4 regions of the Pseudomonas hamedanensis genome follow, and region 3 is predicted to be linked to each of the others. Evidence: riboswitches for the same ligand, from Rfam matches in the RefSeq annotation. Region 3 holds a riboswitch; each other region holds the start of a gene.
The links. Region 3 has a riboswitch for cobalamin ahead of cobO (cob(I)yrinic acid a,c-diamide adenosyltransferase). Riboswitches for the same ligand answer to the same signal wherever they lie in the genome.
Positions count from the first base shown of each region.

Region 1: linked by a shared signal. The riboswitch ahead of HU739_RS03055 (CbtB domain-containing protein) and the one ahead of cobO (cob(I)yrinic acid a,c-diamide adenosyltransferase) in region 3 are both predicted to bind cobalamin.
Region 2: linked by a shared signal. The riboswitch ahead of cobW (cobalamin biosynthesis protein CobW) and the one ahead of cobO (cob(I)yrinic acid a,c-diamide adenosyltransferase) in region 3 are both predicted to bind cobalamin.
Region 4: linked by a shared signal. The riboswitch ahead of HU739_RS05785 (ABC transporter substrate-binding protein) and the one ahead of cobO (cob(I)yrinic acid a,c-diamide adenosyltransferase) in region 3 are both predicted to bind cobalamin.

Region 1 is NZ_CP077091.1:682,902-687,294, reverse strand. Features, by position in the region: gene HU739_RS03075 (ATP-grasp domain-containing protein) at 1-497, shown strand, start outside; gene HU739_RS03070 (sugar phosphate isomerase/epimerase family protein) at 494-1,411, shown strand; gene HU739_RS03065 (AzlC family ABC transporter permease) at 1,401-2,099, shown strand; gene HU739_RS03060 (hypothetical protein) at 2,086-2,412, shown strand; cobalamin riboswitch at 2,446-2,666, shown strand; gene HU739_RS03055 (CbtB domain-containing protein) at 2,789-2,986, shown strand; gene HU739_RS03050 (CbtA family protein) at 2,998-3,678, shown strand; gene HU739_RS03045 (cobalamin biosynthesis protein) at 3,671-4,084, shown strand; gene cobM (precorrin-4 C(11)-methyltransferase) at 4,163-4,393, shown strand, end outside.
Region 2 is NZ_CP077091.1:689,192-693,584, reverse strand. Features, by position in the region: gene cobN (cobaltochelatase subunit CobN) at 1-603, opposite strand, end outside; gene cobW (cobalamin biosynthesis protein CobW) at 607-1,677, opposite strand; cobalamin riboswitch at 1,779-1,991, opposite strand; gene HU739_RS03085 (2OG-Fe dioxygenase family protein) at 2,338-3,090, shown strand; gene HU739_RS03080 (hypothetical protein) at 3,090-4,370, shown strand; gene HU739_RS03075 (ATP-grasp domain-containing protein) at 4,367-4,393, shown strand, end outside.
Region 3 is NZ_CP077091.1:2,197,878-2,202,270, reverse strand. Features, by position in the region: gene HU739_RS09410 (PQQ-dependent sugar dehydrogenase) at 1-973, opposite strand, end outside; gene HU739_RS09405 (hypothetical protein) at 1,040-1,624, opposite strand; cobalamin riboswitch at 1,787-2,014, shown strand; gene cobO (cob(I)yrinic acid a,c-diamide adenosyltransferase) at 2,096-2,707, shown strand; gene HU739_RS09395 (cobyrinate a,c-diamide synthase) at 2,704-4,086, shown strand; gene bluB (5,6-dimethylbenzimidazole synthase) at 4,083-4,393, shown strand, end outside.
Region 4 is NZ_CP077091.1:1,355,806-1,360,198, reverse strand. Features, by position in the region: gene HU739_RS05790 (FecCD family ABC transporter permease) at 1-810, opposite strand, end outside; gene HU739_RS05785 (ABC transporter substrate-binding protein) at 807-1,820, opposite strand; cobalamin riboswitch at 1,964-2,155, opposite strand; gene HU739_RS05780 (ParD-like family protein) at 2,276-2,503, shown strand; gene map (type I methionyl aminopeptidase) at 2,500-3,291, shown strand; gene HU739_RS05770 (ABC transporter ATP-binding protein) at 3,464-4,393, opposite strand, start outside.

The DNA.
Region 1 (4,393 bases), 1.5 Mb from region 3:
ACAACGCCACGCGTGTACAAATCGAAGAAGCCGTGCTGTGGCTGCTCGAACGCATGGGCAACCGCTGGGGACCGGCGCATACCGAGGTCAAGCTCGACGGTTCACGCCTGCAGTTCATCGAAACCCAGACCCGCTTCGGCGGCGACCAGATCTGGGAAATGGTCTGGAAAACCACCGGCGTGCACCTGGCCGCCAGCACCCTCGCCGCCATGACCGGCATCGCGCTGCCGGCGCCGGAAAAGCACTACGTGAAAATGGCGATCCGCTACATCGAAGCGGACCCCGCCACTGACCCGCAACCGCTACAGGCACGTCTGCTGGAGCAACCCTTCGCCCTGCGCGCGAGCCTCAACCACGACAAGTTCGGCCGCCCGATCCGCCGCTCCGCCGACCGTCACGGCTACGTGTTGCTGGCCTGTCGCGAGGCGGACGACCCGGTGCTGTTCAACGCCGCGATTTCCCACCCACCTTTCACTACGCAAGGACAGGCGCAATGACCACACAAGAGACGCTGTACCGCATCGATGGGCCGATCAGCGCTGATTTCCCGCTGATCTCTTTTTCCACCAACGTCTACGACAATCCGGCGGACATTTTCGGTTCGATCACCGATCTGGCCCGCTACTTCAAGGCCGTGGAATTCGAAATCGGCGAAGACGCCGAAAAGGTGTTCTGGTCGCTCAGCATCGAACAACGTGCGAACCTCGCCCGACAGATCCGCAGCTTCACCGAGCAAAACGGCATCACGTTGACGGTGCATGCCGGCTGGTGGGGCCGCGAGTACAACCTGTGTTCCCCTGATCTGGCCGAACGTGGACAAGCCGTGGACTGCCTGACTGCTGCCGTGGACTTTTCCTGTCAGGCCGGCGCCACCAGCGTCACCTTCCACCCCGGCTACAAGGATCAACTGGAAAACCGCGAGCTGCTCGACAACCTGATCGCCGCCATCAATCAAGTCAAGGCACGTTGCAATACGACGGGCATCGCCCTGTGCCTGGAAAACATGGGCGGTCAGCGGCCGAAATTCCCGGTTTTCACGGTCGAGGAACACCTGCGTTTCCACCAGCAAACCGGCTGCTTCGTGACCATCGATGTGACGCACCTGTGCTCACTGCTGCCGTATGGCGACGAGCTGTTCGCCGCCATCGCCGCTCTCGCGCCGGTGACCCGCCATTTGCACATCGCCGACCTCAACGACACCCACCACCAGCACCTGCCGATCGGCGAAGGCAACCTGCGCCTGAGCGATGTGCTCAATCGCTTTGCAGTCAATGGCTATCGCGGGGTGGCGGTGGTCGAAGAATTCATTCCGCGCTTTTCCACCGAGTACTACCTGGAAAAAGCCCTGGCCTATAAAAACGGCGTGGAGAAGCTGCTCGCCGACGCGCGCCGCAGCACCCATGCCGGCTGAGTCCGCACTGGCAAAACCGGCGGCGCACAACGAGATTGCGACCGGCATTCGCGATGCGCTGCCGCTCGTCTTTTCGCTGCTGCTGACCTTCAGCCTGATCGGCATGCTCGGGCGCCGCCATGGCCTGGACTTGCCGGCCATGGTGGTGTTCAGCGGCACGGTGATGGCCTCGCCGTTGCAACTGACCCTGCTGGAAACCCCGGCGCATCTGCTCAATGCTTTCGGCGTGCTGGTGTCGGCACTGAGCATCAACCTGCGTTTTCTGGTGTTCACGCTGAGCCTGAAATCGAGCCTCGACGGCCCGATCAAAACGTTCGTCCCGGCCTTGGCGGTGATGGCTAACGCGGCCTTCACGCTGATGTCGATCCGCAAGGAACAGCAGCCGATCAGCCGCCCGTACGCCAACACCGTGTGCTTGTTGTTGTACGCCGCCGCCCTGCTCGGCACCGTGGTCGGTTACTGCTTCGCCCGCCTGGCCGACGACGCCTTGATGGACCATGCCAGCGTAGTGATTGCGATCTTTCTCAGCGCATCGCTGGGCAAAATGGCGCGCGACCGTCACAGCTTCCATGGACAATGGATTGCCGGTCTGGCCGCTGCCGCGAGTTTGCTCTGGCTGGGCGAAATCAGCCTGCTGTTGGTGTTGGCGGTCACGGTCCTGACGAGTTACGCCTATGACCGACCCTAGTACCTTCTGGCTGTACGTTGCGATCTGCGCGCTGGTGTCGGCGGTGTGCCGCTTGTTGCCGCTGGCGGTCAATGTCGAACGGCTGTCCGGCGGTGCCCGCACCTTCATCGACCGGCTTGGCAAATACACCTCGGTGGCGATGCTGGTCAGCCTGCTGGCCGGGGCGCTGTATCCGCTGGCGACACAACAGGCGGCGGCCATGCCGTGGATTGTGCCGGTGGCGCTGGCCTGGCTGCTGAGCCTGACGCGACTGAAGTCTTACTATGCGTTTCTGATTGCTTTGGCGGTGTACGTGCTGCTCGCCCTGCGCTAGTCGTCGATTGACGGCGATCCCCGCCCATGCTCTCCTACACAACTTGTTACGGGTGCCCTTCACAGGGTGAAACGGGAAACCGGTGAATCATGTGCTTTACTCTCAAGCCATGTCAGTCCGGTGCTGCCCCCGCAACGGTAAGCGAGCGAAGCGTCAGATCCACTGTGCCCCGGCATGGGAAGGTGATGCTTGCAGGTCGGCTTCAATGCCAGCCCCTCGTGAGCCCGGAGACCGGCCCGCAACACACAGTGCGCCTCGGCGTCACTGCACCAGACAAACCCGCGGTGGGCGGGCGCTGTTCGAACCTCTGCGGGCCTGACTCGCGGGGAGTCTGCATGCGCTCTGTTCACCCGCTGACACTTCAGAGGGAAGCGCCATGTCGATTATCAGCAGCACCGGCAACACCACGGACACCATCTCCAGCACCAGCACCCTGTCGCAACGCCTGATCGCCGCGCTGCTGGCGTCGATCCTCGGCGCCGGCCTCGTCTATTTCGCCGGTTTCTCGCACATCGAAGCGGTGCACAACGCCGCCCACGATACCCGCCACAGCGCCGCGTTCCCGTGCCACTGAGACCTGCCGAGATGATCAAGCGCATTGCCCAAACCGCAGGCTTCAGCGGCCTGCTGGCCGCCCTGCTGCAAAGCTTCTGGGTGTCGCCGCTGATTTTGCAGGCGGAAACCTACGAGCAAGCAGAGCCTGTGGCCGAAGCTCACGAACACGCCGCCGGGGCTGCTGCTCATAGCCATGACAGCGAAGCCTGGGAGCCGGAAAACGGCTGGCAACGTGTGGTGTCGACCACGGGCGGCAATCTGGTCGTCGCCGTCGGTTTCGCCCTGATGCTTGCCGGCCTGTACACGCTGCGTGCGCCGAAGAAAACCTCGCAGGGCCTGCTCTGGGGCCTGGCCGGTTACGCGACGTTCGTGCTGGCACCGACCCTGGGCCTGCCGCCGGAATTGCCGGGCACTGCCGCGGCGGACCTGGCTTCACGGCAGCTCTGGTGGATCGGTACGGCCGCCTCCACCGCTGTCGGCCTGGCCTTGCTTGCGTTCAGCCACAACTGGCTGATGAAGATCTTCGGCGTCGCCATCCTGCTGGTGCCCCACGTAATCGGCGCGCCGCAGCCGCAGGTGCATTCGATGCTTGCCCCACAAGCATTGGAAACTCAGTTCAAGATTGCCTCGCAGTTGACCAACGTCGCGTTCTGGCTGGCCCTGGGCCTGATCAGCGCCTGGTTGTTCCGCCGCAAAATCCGGCATGAATGACGCCAGCACGGCGCCGACCCTGGTGGTCGGCCTGGGCTGCCAGCGTGGCTGCACGGCCGCCACGCTGCGCGCGCTACTTGATCAAGCATTGCAGGCGCATCGCATCGAACTGCGAGCCGTCAAGGCGCTGGCCAGTATCGATTTGAAGCGCGACGAACCGGGTCTGCTGGAACTTGCCAGGCAACTGGAATTGCCCCTGCAATATTTCAGCAGCGCCGAACTGGCCGCTTACCAGCCGCGCCTCAGCCATCACTCTCAGATCGCCTACGAGCGAACCGGCTGTTACGGGGTCGCGGAAAGCGCCGCACTGGCGCTTGCCGAACGGCTGATTCAGGGCCCGGCGAAACTGCTGATTGCCCGGCAAAAATACGCTCAGGCCACCCTGGCGTTGGCCGGCGCTGCCTAAAACCTCGATAATCCCCGCTTTCGATCATGAGCATTGTTCATCTGCGTGCTCATCACTGCGTTTTTCACAGGATCAATCATGACCGTCTACTTCATCGGCGCCGGCCCCGGCGACCCGGAACTGATCACCGTCAAAGGCCAACGGCTGATCCGCGACTGCCCGGTGATCATTTATGCAGGTTCGCTGGTGCCGGCGGCGGTGCTTGAAGGCCATCGCGCCGAAACCGTGGTCAACAGCGCTGAACTGCACCTGGAACAAATCATCGACCTGATCAAGTCTGCCCATGACCGAGGCCAGGACGTGGCAAGG
Region 2 (4,393 bases), 1.5 Mb from region 3:
GACCGGTTTTTCAGGCAGCCATTCGGCTTGCCAGTCGCTCAGCGCGGCGGACGTTTTGTCGGGGTGGTAAATCGCCGTGCGCGGCAACGCTTGCGGTTCAGCCCAAGGGTAATCGCGGGCGAGCCAACGGCTGGCCAGACAACGGAAGAAATCCAGCGCATTACCCATGCCGCCCTGACGCAAGAACTGCCAGAGGCGATCACGATCCACTGCGTCGACGGTACTCAGGTCGCTGAACTCAGGGTCGGGCCGGTCGTCGCCCGGCACCAGGATCACCTGCACGCCCCGCTCGGACAGTTCAACCAGACGCTCGACACCATAGCGCCAATAGGCGATGCCACCGTGCAGCGAAATCACAATCACCTTGGCGTGGCGCAGCACTTCGTCGACGTACAGGTCGACCGACGCATGGTTCTGCACCTGCATCGGGTTGGCCAGGCGCAGGCTCGGGTAGTCATCGGGCAGTTGCCGGGCCGCTTCGGCGAGCAGGGCCAGGCTCGAATCGCCGCTGCACAGGATCACCAGGTCGGCGGGGGTTTGTCCAAGGTCGGCGATGTTGTCTTCCGAAACGAAACCGCCGGGCTGGGTCCTGAGCAGGTGCATGGATTAAACGCTGAGCGCGGCGCGCAGTTGCGCTTCGAGTTGCACGGCGTCGAGTTGCTGACCGATCAACACCAGACGCGTGGCCCGGGCTTCCTCGGCGCCCCACTGGCGATCGAAGTGCTTGTCGAAACGCGTCCCGACGCCTTGAATCAGCAGGCGCATCGGCTTGTTCGGGATCGCCGCAAAGCCCTTCACGCGCAGGATGCCGTGCTGCACCACCAATTGGGTCAGCGCGTCGAGCAGCAAGCTTTCGTCAGCTTGCGGCAGTTCGATGGAGATCGAGTCGAAGGCGTCGTGATCGTGGTCGTCGTGATCGTCATCGCCGTCGTGGTGGTGATCGTGATGGCTGTGGCGGCTGTCGATGTGTTCTTCGGAACCGGCGCCGAGGCCGATCAGCACGTCCAGTGGCAGACGTCCGTTGCTCGCTTCGACGATTTTTACCGCAGGCGGCAACTCTTCGGCGACTTCCAGACGTACACGCGCAAGGTCTGCCGGGCTGGTCTGGTCGGCTTTGTTGAGGATGACGAGGTCGGCGCTGGCCAGTTGATCGGCGAACAATTCGTGCAGCGGCGATTCGTGGTCCAGGTTCGGGTCAAGTTTGCGCTGGGCGTCGACCTGATCCGGGAACGCGGCGAAGGTGCCGGCGGCCACGGCCGGGCTGTCGACCACGGTAATCACCGCGTCAACGGTGCAGGCACTGCGGATTTCCGGCCACTGGAACGCTTGCACCAAGGGTTTTGGCAGGGCCAGGCCGGACGTTTCGATGAGGATGTGATCGAGGTCGCCACGGCGCGCCACCAGTTCGCGCATCACCGGGAAGAATTCTTCCTGAACGGTGCAGCACAAGCAGCCGTTGGCCAGTTCGTAGACGCGGCCGCTGGCCTCTTCTTCGGTGCAGCCGATGGTGCATTGCTTGAGGATTTCACCGTCGATGCCCAACTCGCCGAACTCATTGACGATCACCGCGATACGACGGCCCTGAGCGTTGTCGAGCATGTGCCGCAGCAAGGTGGTTTTGCCCGAACCGAGGAAGCCGGTGACGATGGTGACGGGGAGTTTGGCCAGTGTTTTCATCGATATGCCCTTTGGCAAGCGGCGGGCATACGGGACGAGAACCGGCAACGCACGCGCGCGCCTGGAGAATTCGCCACCGGATCACCCCGCCCGGTTGAAAGTCAGAAATCTGTGACGAGGCAGGTCTCCTGGCTGACGGTGTTCAGGCCTTGGGCCTGGTATTCGCTGCGCCTTCCCGCTGGCTCCTTGCAAGGAGCCGGCAGTGGCGTGGCAGCGAACAGCACCGTTCACAGTTGCGGGGGCAGCCGCGGCTTTGACCGCGTTCCCTTCTTAGCTTCGGCACGCGCCGAAGAACCTCGAAAGCGCAAGGCTACGCATGCGCGGCAGGCGGGTCAATCTTTGCAATATTATCGCTATATGGACATTAATCTTTCATATATGTATCGAGAACAGATCTCAACTAACACAAAATCTGTAAGTTATCTCTGACATATCAATCGGCCACCAACTAAGTGCAATTCGGCGGACACACTTGAAATAGAGCGCCTGAACACCTTAATTACATTTCTTTACAAAAACACAATTGATAAATTAATACAGGATATGAACCATGGGCCTCACATGGACTGCGCCCCCACAAGAAAGGAATTCTTGCATGCCTGATTACTATCAGTGTTCCATTCTGTTTATTCCTGTCCCCCAAACTTGTGTAGCAACAGCATGAGTGCCGGCCATGCGTTACGGCATTCAGGCGATGCTGTATTGAAGGAACTTGCCGAACAACTGCGTCATCGCCATTACGTGCACAGTGATCAGTATCCGGCGGCGCAGGTTGCGAGGCTGGGGCGCGGAGATTGCCGGGCATTCAATGCGACTTGGGAGCGTTTGCCTCGCGACGGATATTTGCACGCGCAAAACGGTGTCCGCGAGCGGCGCATCTGCAAGTTCGAATATCGTCATCGGGCACACCAATGGACGCCGCTGCCCGACTGCCATTTTTTTCAGGCCCAGGCCCACAACCCGCTGCTGGGCGGGGTACAGCGCACTTATACGCGCAGCGAAGCGGCATTCATCGACTCTGCGGTCCTGCGAACTTTGCTCGCCGCCGACCTGGCACTGATGGAGTTGACCGTCGGCCCGCGTGACTGGCTGGTGACCTGCCATCAATTCCGCATCCTCTGCGATGAACGCAATGCCGGCCACGCCACCCCCGAAGGCCGGCATCGCGACGGGCACGATTTTGTCTTTCAACACCTGATCCAACGCCAGCAAGTCACGGGGGGAGAAAGCCGGATATTTGCGGAAGAAGGCGACTGTGTATTCAGTGCAACTTTGACGGACTACATGGAAACCGTTGTTTTGAATGACCGAATACTTCTGCACGAAGTTTCACCGCTGCAAACATCAGGCATGCATTCGGATCGCGGCAGCCGCGACATGTTGATTATCGACTTCGACCTGGCGGACTATTAATGAATCATTCAAGCCATGCACTTTCAGTCGGCACACCCGGCGCACATGATTTTATTATTGAACAGTTCCAACAGGCCGGAGCGCGACGAACTTGTACCTTGTCGCTGACGGCCAATGAAAATATTTTGTCCGACACTGCGCGCACACTCGGCCAGAACCGGCATTACGAGCGTTACTTGTTCAACGCTCAAGCCATCGAAGGCCAACGCTATGCCGCTGAATTCAACGGCATGCAGATCGAGCACTTTCCCGAAGTCGAAACATTGAAGGCATTGGCGACCCAGGCCGTGCAGGCGATGTTCAACGCCCCTTTCGTCGAGTATCGCGTGTTGTCCGGCGTGCACTGCACACTGAGCGTGCTGGCCGCCCTGAGCGAACCGGGCGACGCCATTGTGTCGCTGGCACCCGCCAGCGGCGGACATTTTGCTACTGGCCCACTGGTGCAAAAAATCGGCAGGCACAGCGTGTTTTGCAGACTGACCGCTGGCGGGCAAATCGATCTCGAGGATTTCCAGCAACAGCTTCAAACCCTCGCGGCGCCCCCCGCTGCTGTACTGCTCGACCACGGCCTGACCACCCGGGCGATCGCCCTTCAGCCGTTGCGCGCCTTGCTCGATCGCTGCGGCCTGCAGCGCACGCTGATTATCTACGACGCCTCGCACACTCTGGGGCTGATCGCCGGTCAGGCCTTCCCCAATCCGCTGGACGACGGGGCCGACATTCTTCAGGGCAACACGCACAAATCCCTCGCCGGTCCGCACCGGGCGCTGATCGTGTCGCGGCGTGCCGACCTCGCCCGGCGGATCGAGCAGACCCTCAGCGGCGGGCTGGTGTCCTCGCCCAACCTGCCCGGCCTGCTGCAATTATTCGTCACCCTTGTGGAAACCCGCCAGTACGGCCAGGCCTACGCCCAGCGCATGTGCGCCAACACCCGCCAGTTGCACGACGCACTGGTCGGCATTCCCGGCTGGACGCTGCACCCCACCGACACGCACCTGCTGTTGCTCGAAGGTGAACAGGCCCGGCAAGCGGCGCAACGGCTCAACGAACTGGGCATTCGGGTCAACAACAAACAGGTCAACGGCCGCGACTGCCTGCGCTTCGGCCTGCAGGAAATTACCCGACTCGGTATCACCGGCGAGGACCTGGATGCCTTGGCGCACATCATCCGCAACGTCCTCAGCGGTGGCGCGAACGGCGTGGACCGCGTCCGCCTGAACCACATCTGTCAACGCCTGAACCGGATCCACTACAGCTTCGACCAGGAGACTTGCCAATGAGCGCGCCAGCCTGCCTGATCATC
Region 3 (4,393 bases):
CGACCAGATCGAGGTTCTGCGGTTTGACCCGCACATCGACGTGTTGGCCGTAGTAGCTGAACGGCCAGCCGTAGAAACCACCATCCTTGACCGAGGTGATGTAATCCGGCACCAGATCGCTGCCGATCTCGTCGCGTTCGTTGACCGCCGTCCACAGTGCGCCGCTGGTGGGTTCCCATGCGAGGCCGTTAGGGTTGCGAATGCCTGAGGCGAAGATGCGATGGTTGCCGGTTGCCCGGTCCACTTCCCAGATGGCGGCGCGGCCTTCTTCCTGATCCAGACCGTTTTCGCCGACGTTACTGTTCGAGCCAACCGTGACGTACAACTTGCTGCCGTCCTTGCTGGCGATGACGTTCTTGGTCCAGTGGTGATTCAGCGTGCCGCCAGGCAGGTCGACGACCTTGATTGGCGGCGTCTTGATCTCGGTGGTGCCAGGCTCGTAGTTGAAGCGCAGCAGGCGATCAGTGTCGGCTACGTACAAATCGTTGCCGACCAGCGTCATACCGAACGGCGAATTAAGATTCTGCAGAAACACCGTGCGGGTTTCTGCGACACCGTCGTGGTCAGCGTCGCGCAGCAGGGTGATGCGGTTTGGGCTCGGTACGCCAGCGCCGGCCTTGCCCATGACCTTTTTCATCACCCAGCCGCGAATGCCTTTGCTGTCGTCAGGCTTGGGCGGCGCGTTGGTTTCCGCCACCAGCACATCGCCGTTTGGCAGCACGTAGAGCCAGCGCGGGTGGTCGAGACCCTCGGCAAACGCCGCCACCTGTGTGCCTGCCGCCGCCGTCGGTTTGCCACCCTCGGGCCAGCCGACGGCCGGGGCGATGTTTACCGTCGGGATCAGGGTCTTGTTCGGTTCTGGCAGTTTCGGTGTCGGCCCGGTGCCGTCGGAGACTTGCAGGCTGGAGGTTTCACCGCAGGCGGCGAGTCCACCGGCCAGGGCGATGACGAAAACGAGTTGGGGCTTGCGCATTGCTGATCTTCCCTATGAATGCATTCCTAAACATAGAGGAGGGCGCAGGCCCGATGGTTCAACCGCTCAACCGCGGGCTTCCTTGAACAGGACGGCGATGCCGGGGTGATAGTTGCCGGCTTCGCTGTGCAACTTGCGGTAGGCGTAAGGGAAATACCAGGCGACGGCGCAGGTATGCTCCTTTTGCAGGTCGTCGACCATGTCCTGCAACTCTTCGGGGCTGGCGCTGTGCTGGGCTTTTTGCGGAGCCACGAACAGGCAACCGAGCTTGAGGTCGCTGGCATAGCTGATGCGCCTGGCATCGAAGGTGATATCGAGCAGGGCCTGTGTCAGGTTGAGGTTGCTGACTTTCGGCCAGCGTTGCGTAGCCTGAATGAACGCGCGGTCTTCGGCGCCGGCAATCAGCAGATCGGCACGGGCGTTGCGCTCGCCTTCTTCGTTCTGTTTGCGCGTGGCCGTATCGTTCAGCGTGACCATTTCGGCCATCCACGCCGCTGCCGAGAGCAGTCCGAGATTGGCTTTTTCGTCGTGCCAGTACGGCGTGTCGTTGTCGCCGCGTACGGTGTTGTAGCGATCGATACAGTCAAACCAGCGTTCCAGCACCGGGCGCAGAAATTCCAGGCGCGGGTTGCTGATGATCATGCCTTGCATCGTCGTCATCCTTATTGTTGTAGTGGGCTTTTTCGGAAAAGCATGGCTCTTTGATATCACTTGTCACAGTCTGGCACAAGATTGCCAGCCGATAATTGATTGGCGGCAGTTATTCATCATCCGGACGCCTCTTTAATTGACGCTCCACCCCCAACCCTCTAACCTTCGCCGCTTGTTTCAGGTGCTCTGTGACGTGCGTCGACAGAGTGAAACAGGGAAGCCGGTGAGGGTGTCTTCAAGCGAAGCGCATCACGATCCCGGCGCTGCCCCCGCAACGGTAAATGAGTGAAAACTGCGCCTTGAGCCACTGCCTCGAAAGAAGCGGGAAGGCGCGCAGTCAGGTGTACGCCGCTCATGAGCCCGGAGACCGGCCTGATCCATCCAGCGGCATCACGGTGGGCGATGCCAGGCTTTTTGCCGTCTATTCCTGTGCCTGCCCGCCGTTATCCAGCCCCAACGGAGAGCTCCCCCATGACTGATTCCCCCGAGCGTGACGAGCGCCATCTGGCGCGTATGCAGCGCAAAAAAGCCGTGATCGACGAACGCATCGCCAATTCGCCCGACGAGTGCGGACTGGTGCTGGTGCTCACCGGCAATGGCAAAGGCAAAAGCAGCTCGGCCTTCGGCATGCTCGCGCGCGCCATGGGGCACGGCATGCAGTGCGGCGTGGTGCAATTCATCAAGGGCCGCAACAGCACCGGCGAAGAGTTGTTCTTCCGCCGCTTCCCCGAGCAGGTGCGTTTCCATGTCATGGGCGAAGGCTTCACCTGGGAGACCCAGGATCGCCAGCGCGACATCGCCGCCGCCACTGCCGCCTGGGAAGTCTCCCGCGAGTTGCTGCGTGATCCGTCGATCGGTCTGGTGGTGCTCGATGAACTGAACATTGCCCTCAAGCACGGCTACCTCGATCTCGATCAGGTGCTCAGCGATTTGCAGGCGCGGCCGCCGATGCAGCACGTTGTCGTCACTGGTCGCGGCGCCAAGCCGGAAATGATCGAAATGGGCGACACGGTCACTGAGATGGGCATGCTCAAACACGCTTTCCAGGCCGGCATCAAAGCGCAGAAAGGCGTCGAACTTTGAATCAGCCCCGTCACTGCCCGGCGGTGCTGATCGCCGCGCCGGCCTCCGGTCAGGGCAAGACCACCGTCACCGCCGCGCTCGCCCGTTTGCATCGCAATCAAGGGCGCAAGGTACGCGTATTCAAATGCGGCCCGGACTTTCTCGACCCGATGATTCTCGAGCGCGCCAGCGGTGCACCGGTGTATCAACTGGACATGTGGATGGTCGGCGAGCAGGAAAGCCGTCGCCTGTTGTGGGAAGCGGCAGCCGAGGCGGATCTGATTCTGATCGAAGGCGTGATGGGGCTGTTCGACGGTACGCCGTCCAGCGCTGATCTGGCGCGGCACTTTGGCGTGCCGGTGCTCGCGGTGATCGACGGCACGGCAATGGCGCAGACGTTCGGTGCACTGGCGCTGGGTCTGGCGCGCTATCAGCCAGACCTGCCGTTTGCCGGCGTGCTGGCCAACCGTGTCGGCACCTTGCGCCATGCGCAATTGCTCGAAGGCAGCCTGACTGAAGGCCTGCGCTGGTACGGCGCGTTGTCCCGCGAGACGGGCATCGAACTGCCGAGCCGGCACCTCGGTCTGGTCCAGGCCAGTGAATTGAATGATCTGGATGTGCGCCTCGACGCGGCGGCCGATGCGCTGGCCAGCAGTTGCGAGGTCGCGCTGCCGCCGGCCGTCGAATTCGCCGCGCCGGATGTGTTGACTGCCGAGCCGTTGCTCGATGGCGTACGTATTGCCGTCGCCCGTGACGAAGCGTTTGCCTTCACCTACGGCGCCAGTCTCGATCTGCTGCGTGCGATGGGCGCCGAGCTGCGCTTCTTCTCGCCGATCCGCGACAGCCAATTACCCGAGGCGGACAGCCTTTATCTGCCGGGCGGTTATCCGGAGTTGCATCATGTTGCGCTGTCGAAAAACACGCCGATGCTTGAAGCGATCCGCGCGCATCATTTGGCGGGTAAACCATTGCTCGCCGAGTGTGGCGGGATGTTGTACCTGCTCGACTCCTTGACCGATGTCGACGGCACCCGCGCGGAACTGGTCGGGTTGCTTAAGGGCGATGCGGTGATGCAGAAGCGTCTGGCGGCGTTGGCGCTGCAAGCGGTCGATCTGCCGGAAGGTTCGTTGCGCGGGCATACCTATCACCATTCGCTGACCACAACAGAGTTGACGCCGATTGCCCGGGGCTTGAGTCCGAATGGCGGGCGTGGGGCGGAGGCGGTATACCGGGAAGGGCGGATGACGGCTTCTTATGTGCATTTTTATTTTCCGTCGAATCCTGCGGCTGTCGCTGCGCTGTTTGCGCCACACCTTGAAACCGCTATCGCGAGCAGGCTCCCTCCTACAATGGAACACCCAAACCCTGTGGGAGCGAGCCTGCTCGCGAAAGGGCCATGACCGACAACACATTCTCCGAAGCCGAGCGCGCAGCGGTCTATAAAGCCATCGCCGAACGCCGCGACATGCGCCACTTCACCGGCGGCACCGTTGCGCCCGAGCTACTGCGTCGTCTGCTTGAAGCCGCACATCAGGCGCCGAGCGTCGGCTTGATGCAGCCCTGGCGCTTCATCCGCATCAGCGATCGCGCTCTGCGCGGACAGATCCGCAACCTGGTCGAAGAAGAGCGCATCCGCACAGCCGAAGCCCTCGGCGAGCGTAGCGATGAGTTCATGAAACTCAAGGTCGAAGGCATCAACGACTGCGC
Region 4 (4,393 bases), 840 kb from region 3:
AATCACCAAGCCGACAAAGCCGATCGAGCCGACAATCGACACCATCACCGCCGTCACCAGCGCGGCGCAGCCGATCAGCAAAATCTGCACGCGGCGCACCGGGATGCCGAGGGACGCCGCCGAGTCCGCGCCGAAGGTAAACGCGTCGAGCGCGCGCCGATGCCACAGGCAGACCACCAGCCCGAGCAGGGCCACCGGCACCGCCAGCCACACCGAAGGCCAACGCACGCCGCCGAGATTGCCGAGCAGCCAGAACATGATCCCGCGCGCCTGTTCGGAACTGGCCGAGCGGGTGATCAGAAAGGCCGTGAGGGCGTTGAACAATTGCGAGCCGGCAATGCCCGCGAGAATGATTGGCCCGGTGCCGCTGGCCGAACCGCTGATCCGGGCCAGTACAATCACCAGCACGAACGCAGTGACCGCCCCGGCAAATGCCCCGGCCGACAGCGAAATCACACCGGCGCCGACGCCGAGCAGGGCGACCATCACTGCGCCAGTCGAAGCCCCGGCCGAGATGCCCAGCAAATACGGGTCGGCCAGCGGATTGCGCAACAGCGATTGCAGGATCACTCCGCATGTCGCCAGGCCGGCACCACAGGCCGCCGCCACCAATACGCGGGTCAGGCGGTAATTCCAGACGATGCCTTCGTCGATCGGATCAAGCACATACCCGGCGGCCCACAGCTTGTTTGCCAGCACCTGTAGCACCACGCTCGGCTCGATTGCGGTTTCGCCAATCGCCACGCCGCCGACCAAGGCCAGCGAAAGCACCAGCAGGACCAGCAATAAACGGATCAGGCGTCTGCTCATTGCGAAAGATCGAAGCCGCTGATGGCCGTGGCCAGTTGTTCGAGACCCGCGAAGGTGCGCAGGCTGGCCTGCATCGCCATGGCGTCGAGGATGATGATGCGGTTGTGTTTGACCGCGTCCATGTTGCGCGTCACGGGATCGCTGCGCAGGAAGGCGAGTTTTTTCTGATAGTCGTCAGCCGGGAAGCGCCGACGATCCATGCGCGCGATGACCAGGAACGTCGGGTTGGCCTTGGCGAGGGTTTCCCAGCCGACGGTCGGCCATTCTTCATCCGACTCGACGACATTGCGCACGCCTAAAGTGCTGAGCATGAAATCGGGAACGCCTTTGTGCCCGGCCACGAACGGCTCAATGTCCATCTCAGCGCTGGAGAACCACACCAGTGCGCTGAGGTCTTTGCGCTGCGTGCGTTTGGCGGTGGCAATCGACTGGGCGAGGCTGGCCTTGAGCTGATCATTGAGCTGTGCGCCGCGTGCCTGCACGTCGAAGATCGCCGCCAGTTGGCTCACGCCTTTATAAATGCTGTCGATGCGAAACGGCGCCAGCCGCGTGCCGTCGGAACCGACGAGGTTGTCCTTGGCCTCGCAGTCGGAGGGCAACAAATAGGTCGGAATCTTCAATTCGTGAAACTGCTCGCGGGTGCCCACCGCGCCTTGCGGACCGACCATCCATTCCAGCTCCACGGCGACCAGTTGCGGGCGCTTGCCGATCACCGCTTCGAAACTCGGTTCGTTATCGGCCAGGCGCTCGATTTTGTCGTTCTGCGGTTTGTATTCCGCAAGCACATCGTTGAACCACAGCGACGTGCCGACGACTTTGTCGCCCAGACCCAAGGCATAGAGCATTTCCGTGCCGGCCTGACCGATGGTCACCGTGCGGGTGGGCGCCTGCTGGAAAGTGAGGGGGCTGCCGCAGTTTTCTATCGTCAGTGGATAGTCGGTTGGCGCCGCTTGAGCCAGGGCGCTCAGGCCCAGGCCGGTAATCAGGGTGACAACGCGGGGCAGCAGCATGAAGCAGTCTCCAATTAAACCGTACGGAAGCGGGCGGGTACGGTTTGGAAACACATCAGCGAACGCGGTCATGGCGACAGCGTAAGGCCGGGCTCAAGCAAAAATGCGCGCGGCACGATGTCCTTCCCGGACACCCCGCCGGTTGGTCAGTCACTGTGCCGGCAGGTCTCCTGACTGATGCGTCATCGCCATGCTCCGGCCTTCCCGGGGGCAACCCAGTGGCAGTCGTGGAGCAGGCTCGGCACCTACAGTTGCGGGGGCAGTTCCGATTGATGCGCGAAGCACCTCGGATTCCCTATTAATCCCGTTTGGGAACCAGCGGCGGCATGGTAGTCGATTTGCGCGGTGGAGGGGGAGGCGAATCTGCCACGGCATCGAGCTAGCTGTTGGCATTGCAATCTGTCGTGTGCGCTGATTAATATACGATCCATATACAAATCGTATCGGATATACATATGGGCATCGTAAAGATTTCAGAGGATATGCACGAGAATCTGCGCGTCTCCAGCAATGCACTCAGCCGCTCGATCAACGCGCAGGCCGAGCACTGGATGCGCATCGGCATGCTCGCCGAATTGCACCCCAACCTCGACCACAGCGCCATTTGCCGCCTGCTGATCCGCGCCGAACAGAACGGCGGACTGGATCTGCATCAACTGACCCAGGAAGCCGTCAGCGCATGAGAAACCAGATCAAGCTCAACACCCCGGCCGAGATCGCAGAATCCCGCGCGGCCGGCAAACTCGCCGCGCAAGTGCTGGCCATGCTGGTGCCGCATGTCAAAGCCGGTGTGACCACCGATGAGCTGGACCGGCTGTGCAACGATTACATCGTCAACGTGCAAAAAGCCGTGCCGGCCAATGTCGGTTATCACGGTTTTCCGAAAACCGTCTGTGCGTCGGTCAACGATGTGGTGTGTCACGGGATACCGTCGGGTACGCCGCTGAAGGACGGCGACATCGTCAACCTCGACATCGCGGTGATCAAGGACGGCTGGTTCGGCGACACCAGTCGCATGTACGTCGTCGGCGAAGCGACGCCCGAGGCGCAGCACCTGATCAAGACCACCTACGAGGCCATGTGCGCGGGCATTCGCGCCGTGCGTCCGGGGGCGACGCTGGGCGATATCGGCCATGCGATCCAGAGCCTGGCGGAGAAGGAGGGCTTCAGCGTGGTGCGCGAGTATTGCGGCCATGGCATTGGCAAGGTCTATCACGATGAGCCGCAGATTCTGCATTACGGCTTTCCCAATCAGGGCTTGAAGCTCAAGGCCGGAATGATTTTTACCGTCGAACCGATGCTCAATGCCGGCAAGCGTCATGTGAAGAACATGCCCGATGGCTGGACCGTGCTGACCAAGGATGGCTCGCTGTCGGCGCAGTGGGAGCATATGGTCGCGGTCACCGAGACCGGGTTTGAAGTGCTGACGGCGTGGCCGGATGAGATTGAAGGTTTTACGCCCATCGTCTGAAAAAGGGCCACCGCAGCCCGACGCTGGGGTGACCCGAGGGTGAAATGCGGTCCAATTGTAGGAGTGAGCCTGCTCGCGATAGCGGTCTATAAGTCAACATCGTTGGTGTCTGACATACCGCTATCGCGAGCAGGCTCACTCCTACAGGGGGGCGTGGGGTGTCAGGGAAAACTCAATGAGCACCGGCAGCCTTGTTGAGGTCTCCCTCGGTCCACTCGGTATAAACGCACGCATCCGCCGTGGCCCAGCGCACCCGCACCGGGTCCCCGGCCTTGAGCGGCATGCCCGCGGCTGACAACGCTTTCACCGTCATCGAAGTCCCTCCCGACGTCACCACGCTGCACGTCTGGCTCTCACCGAGAAACAGCACCTCCACGACCTTGGCCGAAACCTCATTCCAACCCGCCGCCAACGGCTCATCAATCGCTTGCTGCACGCTCAACGCCAGCGCTTTTTCCGGGCGTACCATCAGCAACACATCCTGATCGGTGTGCAACCCCGCTGTCAGCCGAATCGACAGCGCCTGCCCCTCGAAACTCGCCGCCGCGTTGCCCTGCGCCTTGAGCTTGAGAAAGTTGGAGTTGCCCAGAAACGAGGCGACAAACGCGTTCGGCGGATTCTGATAGAGATCATAGCCGCTGCCCAGTCCGACAATTTTGCCGTGGCTGAAGATTGCGATGCGCTGTGACAAACGCATGGCTTCTTCCTGATCGTGGGTCACGTAAACGATGGTGATGCCCAGGCGACGGTGCAACTGGCGCAGCTCGTCCTGCAAATCCTCGCGCAGCTTTTTATCCAGCGCACCGAGAGGCTCGTCCATCAGCAAGATGCGCGGTTCGTAAACCAGCGCCCGCGCAATGGCGACACGCTGTTGCTGACCGCCGGAGAGTTGCGAAGGGCGGCGATGGGCAAACTGTTCGAGCTGCACCAGTTTCAGCATCGCGTCGACACGTTTTTCACGCTCGGCCGTGGCCAGTTTGCGGATCGCCAGCGGGAACGCGATGTTGTCGCGCACCGACAGATGCGGGAACAGCGAGTAACGTTGAAAGACCATGCCGATGTCACGCTTGTGCGGCGGCACGTTGACCAGCGACTGGCCGTT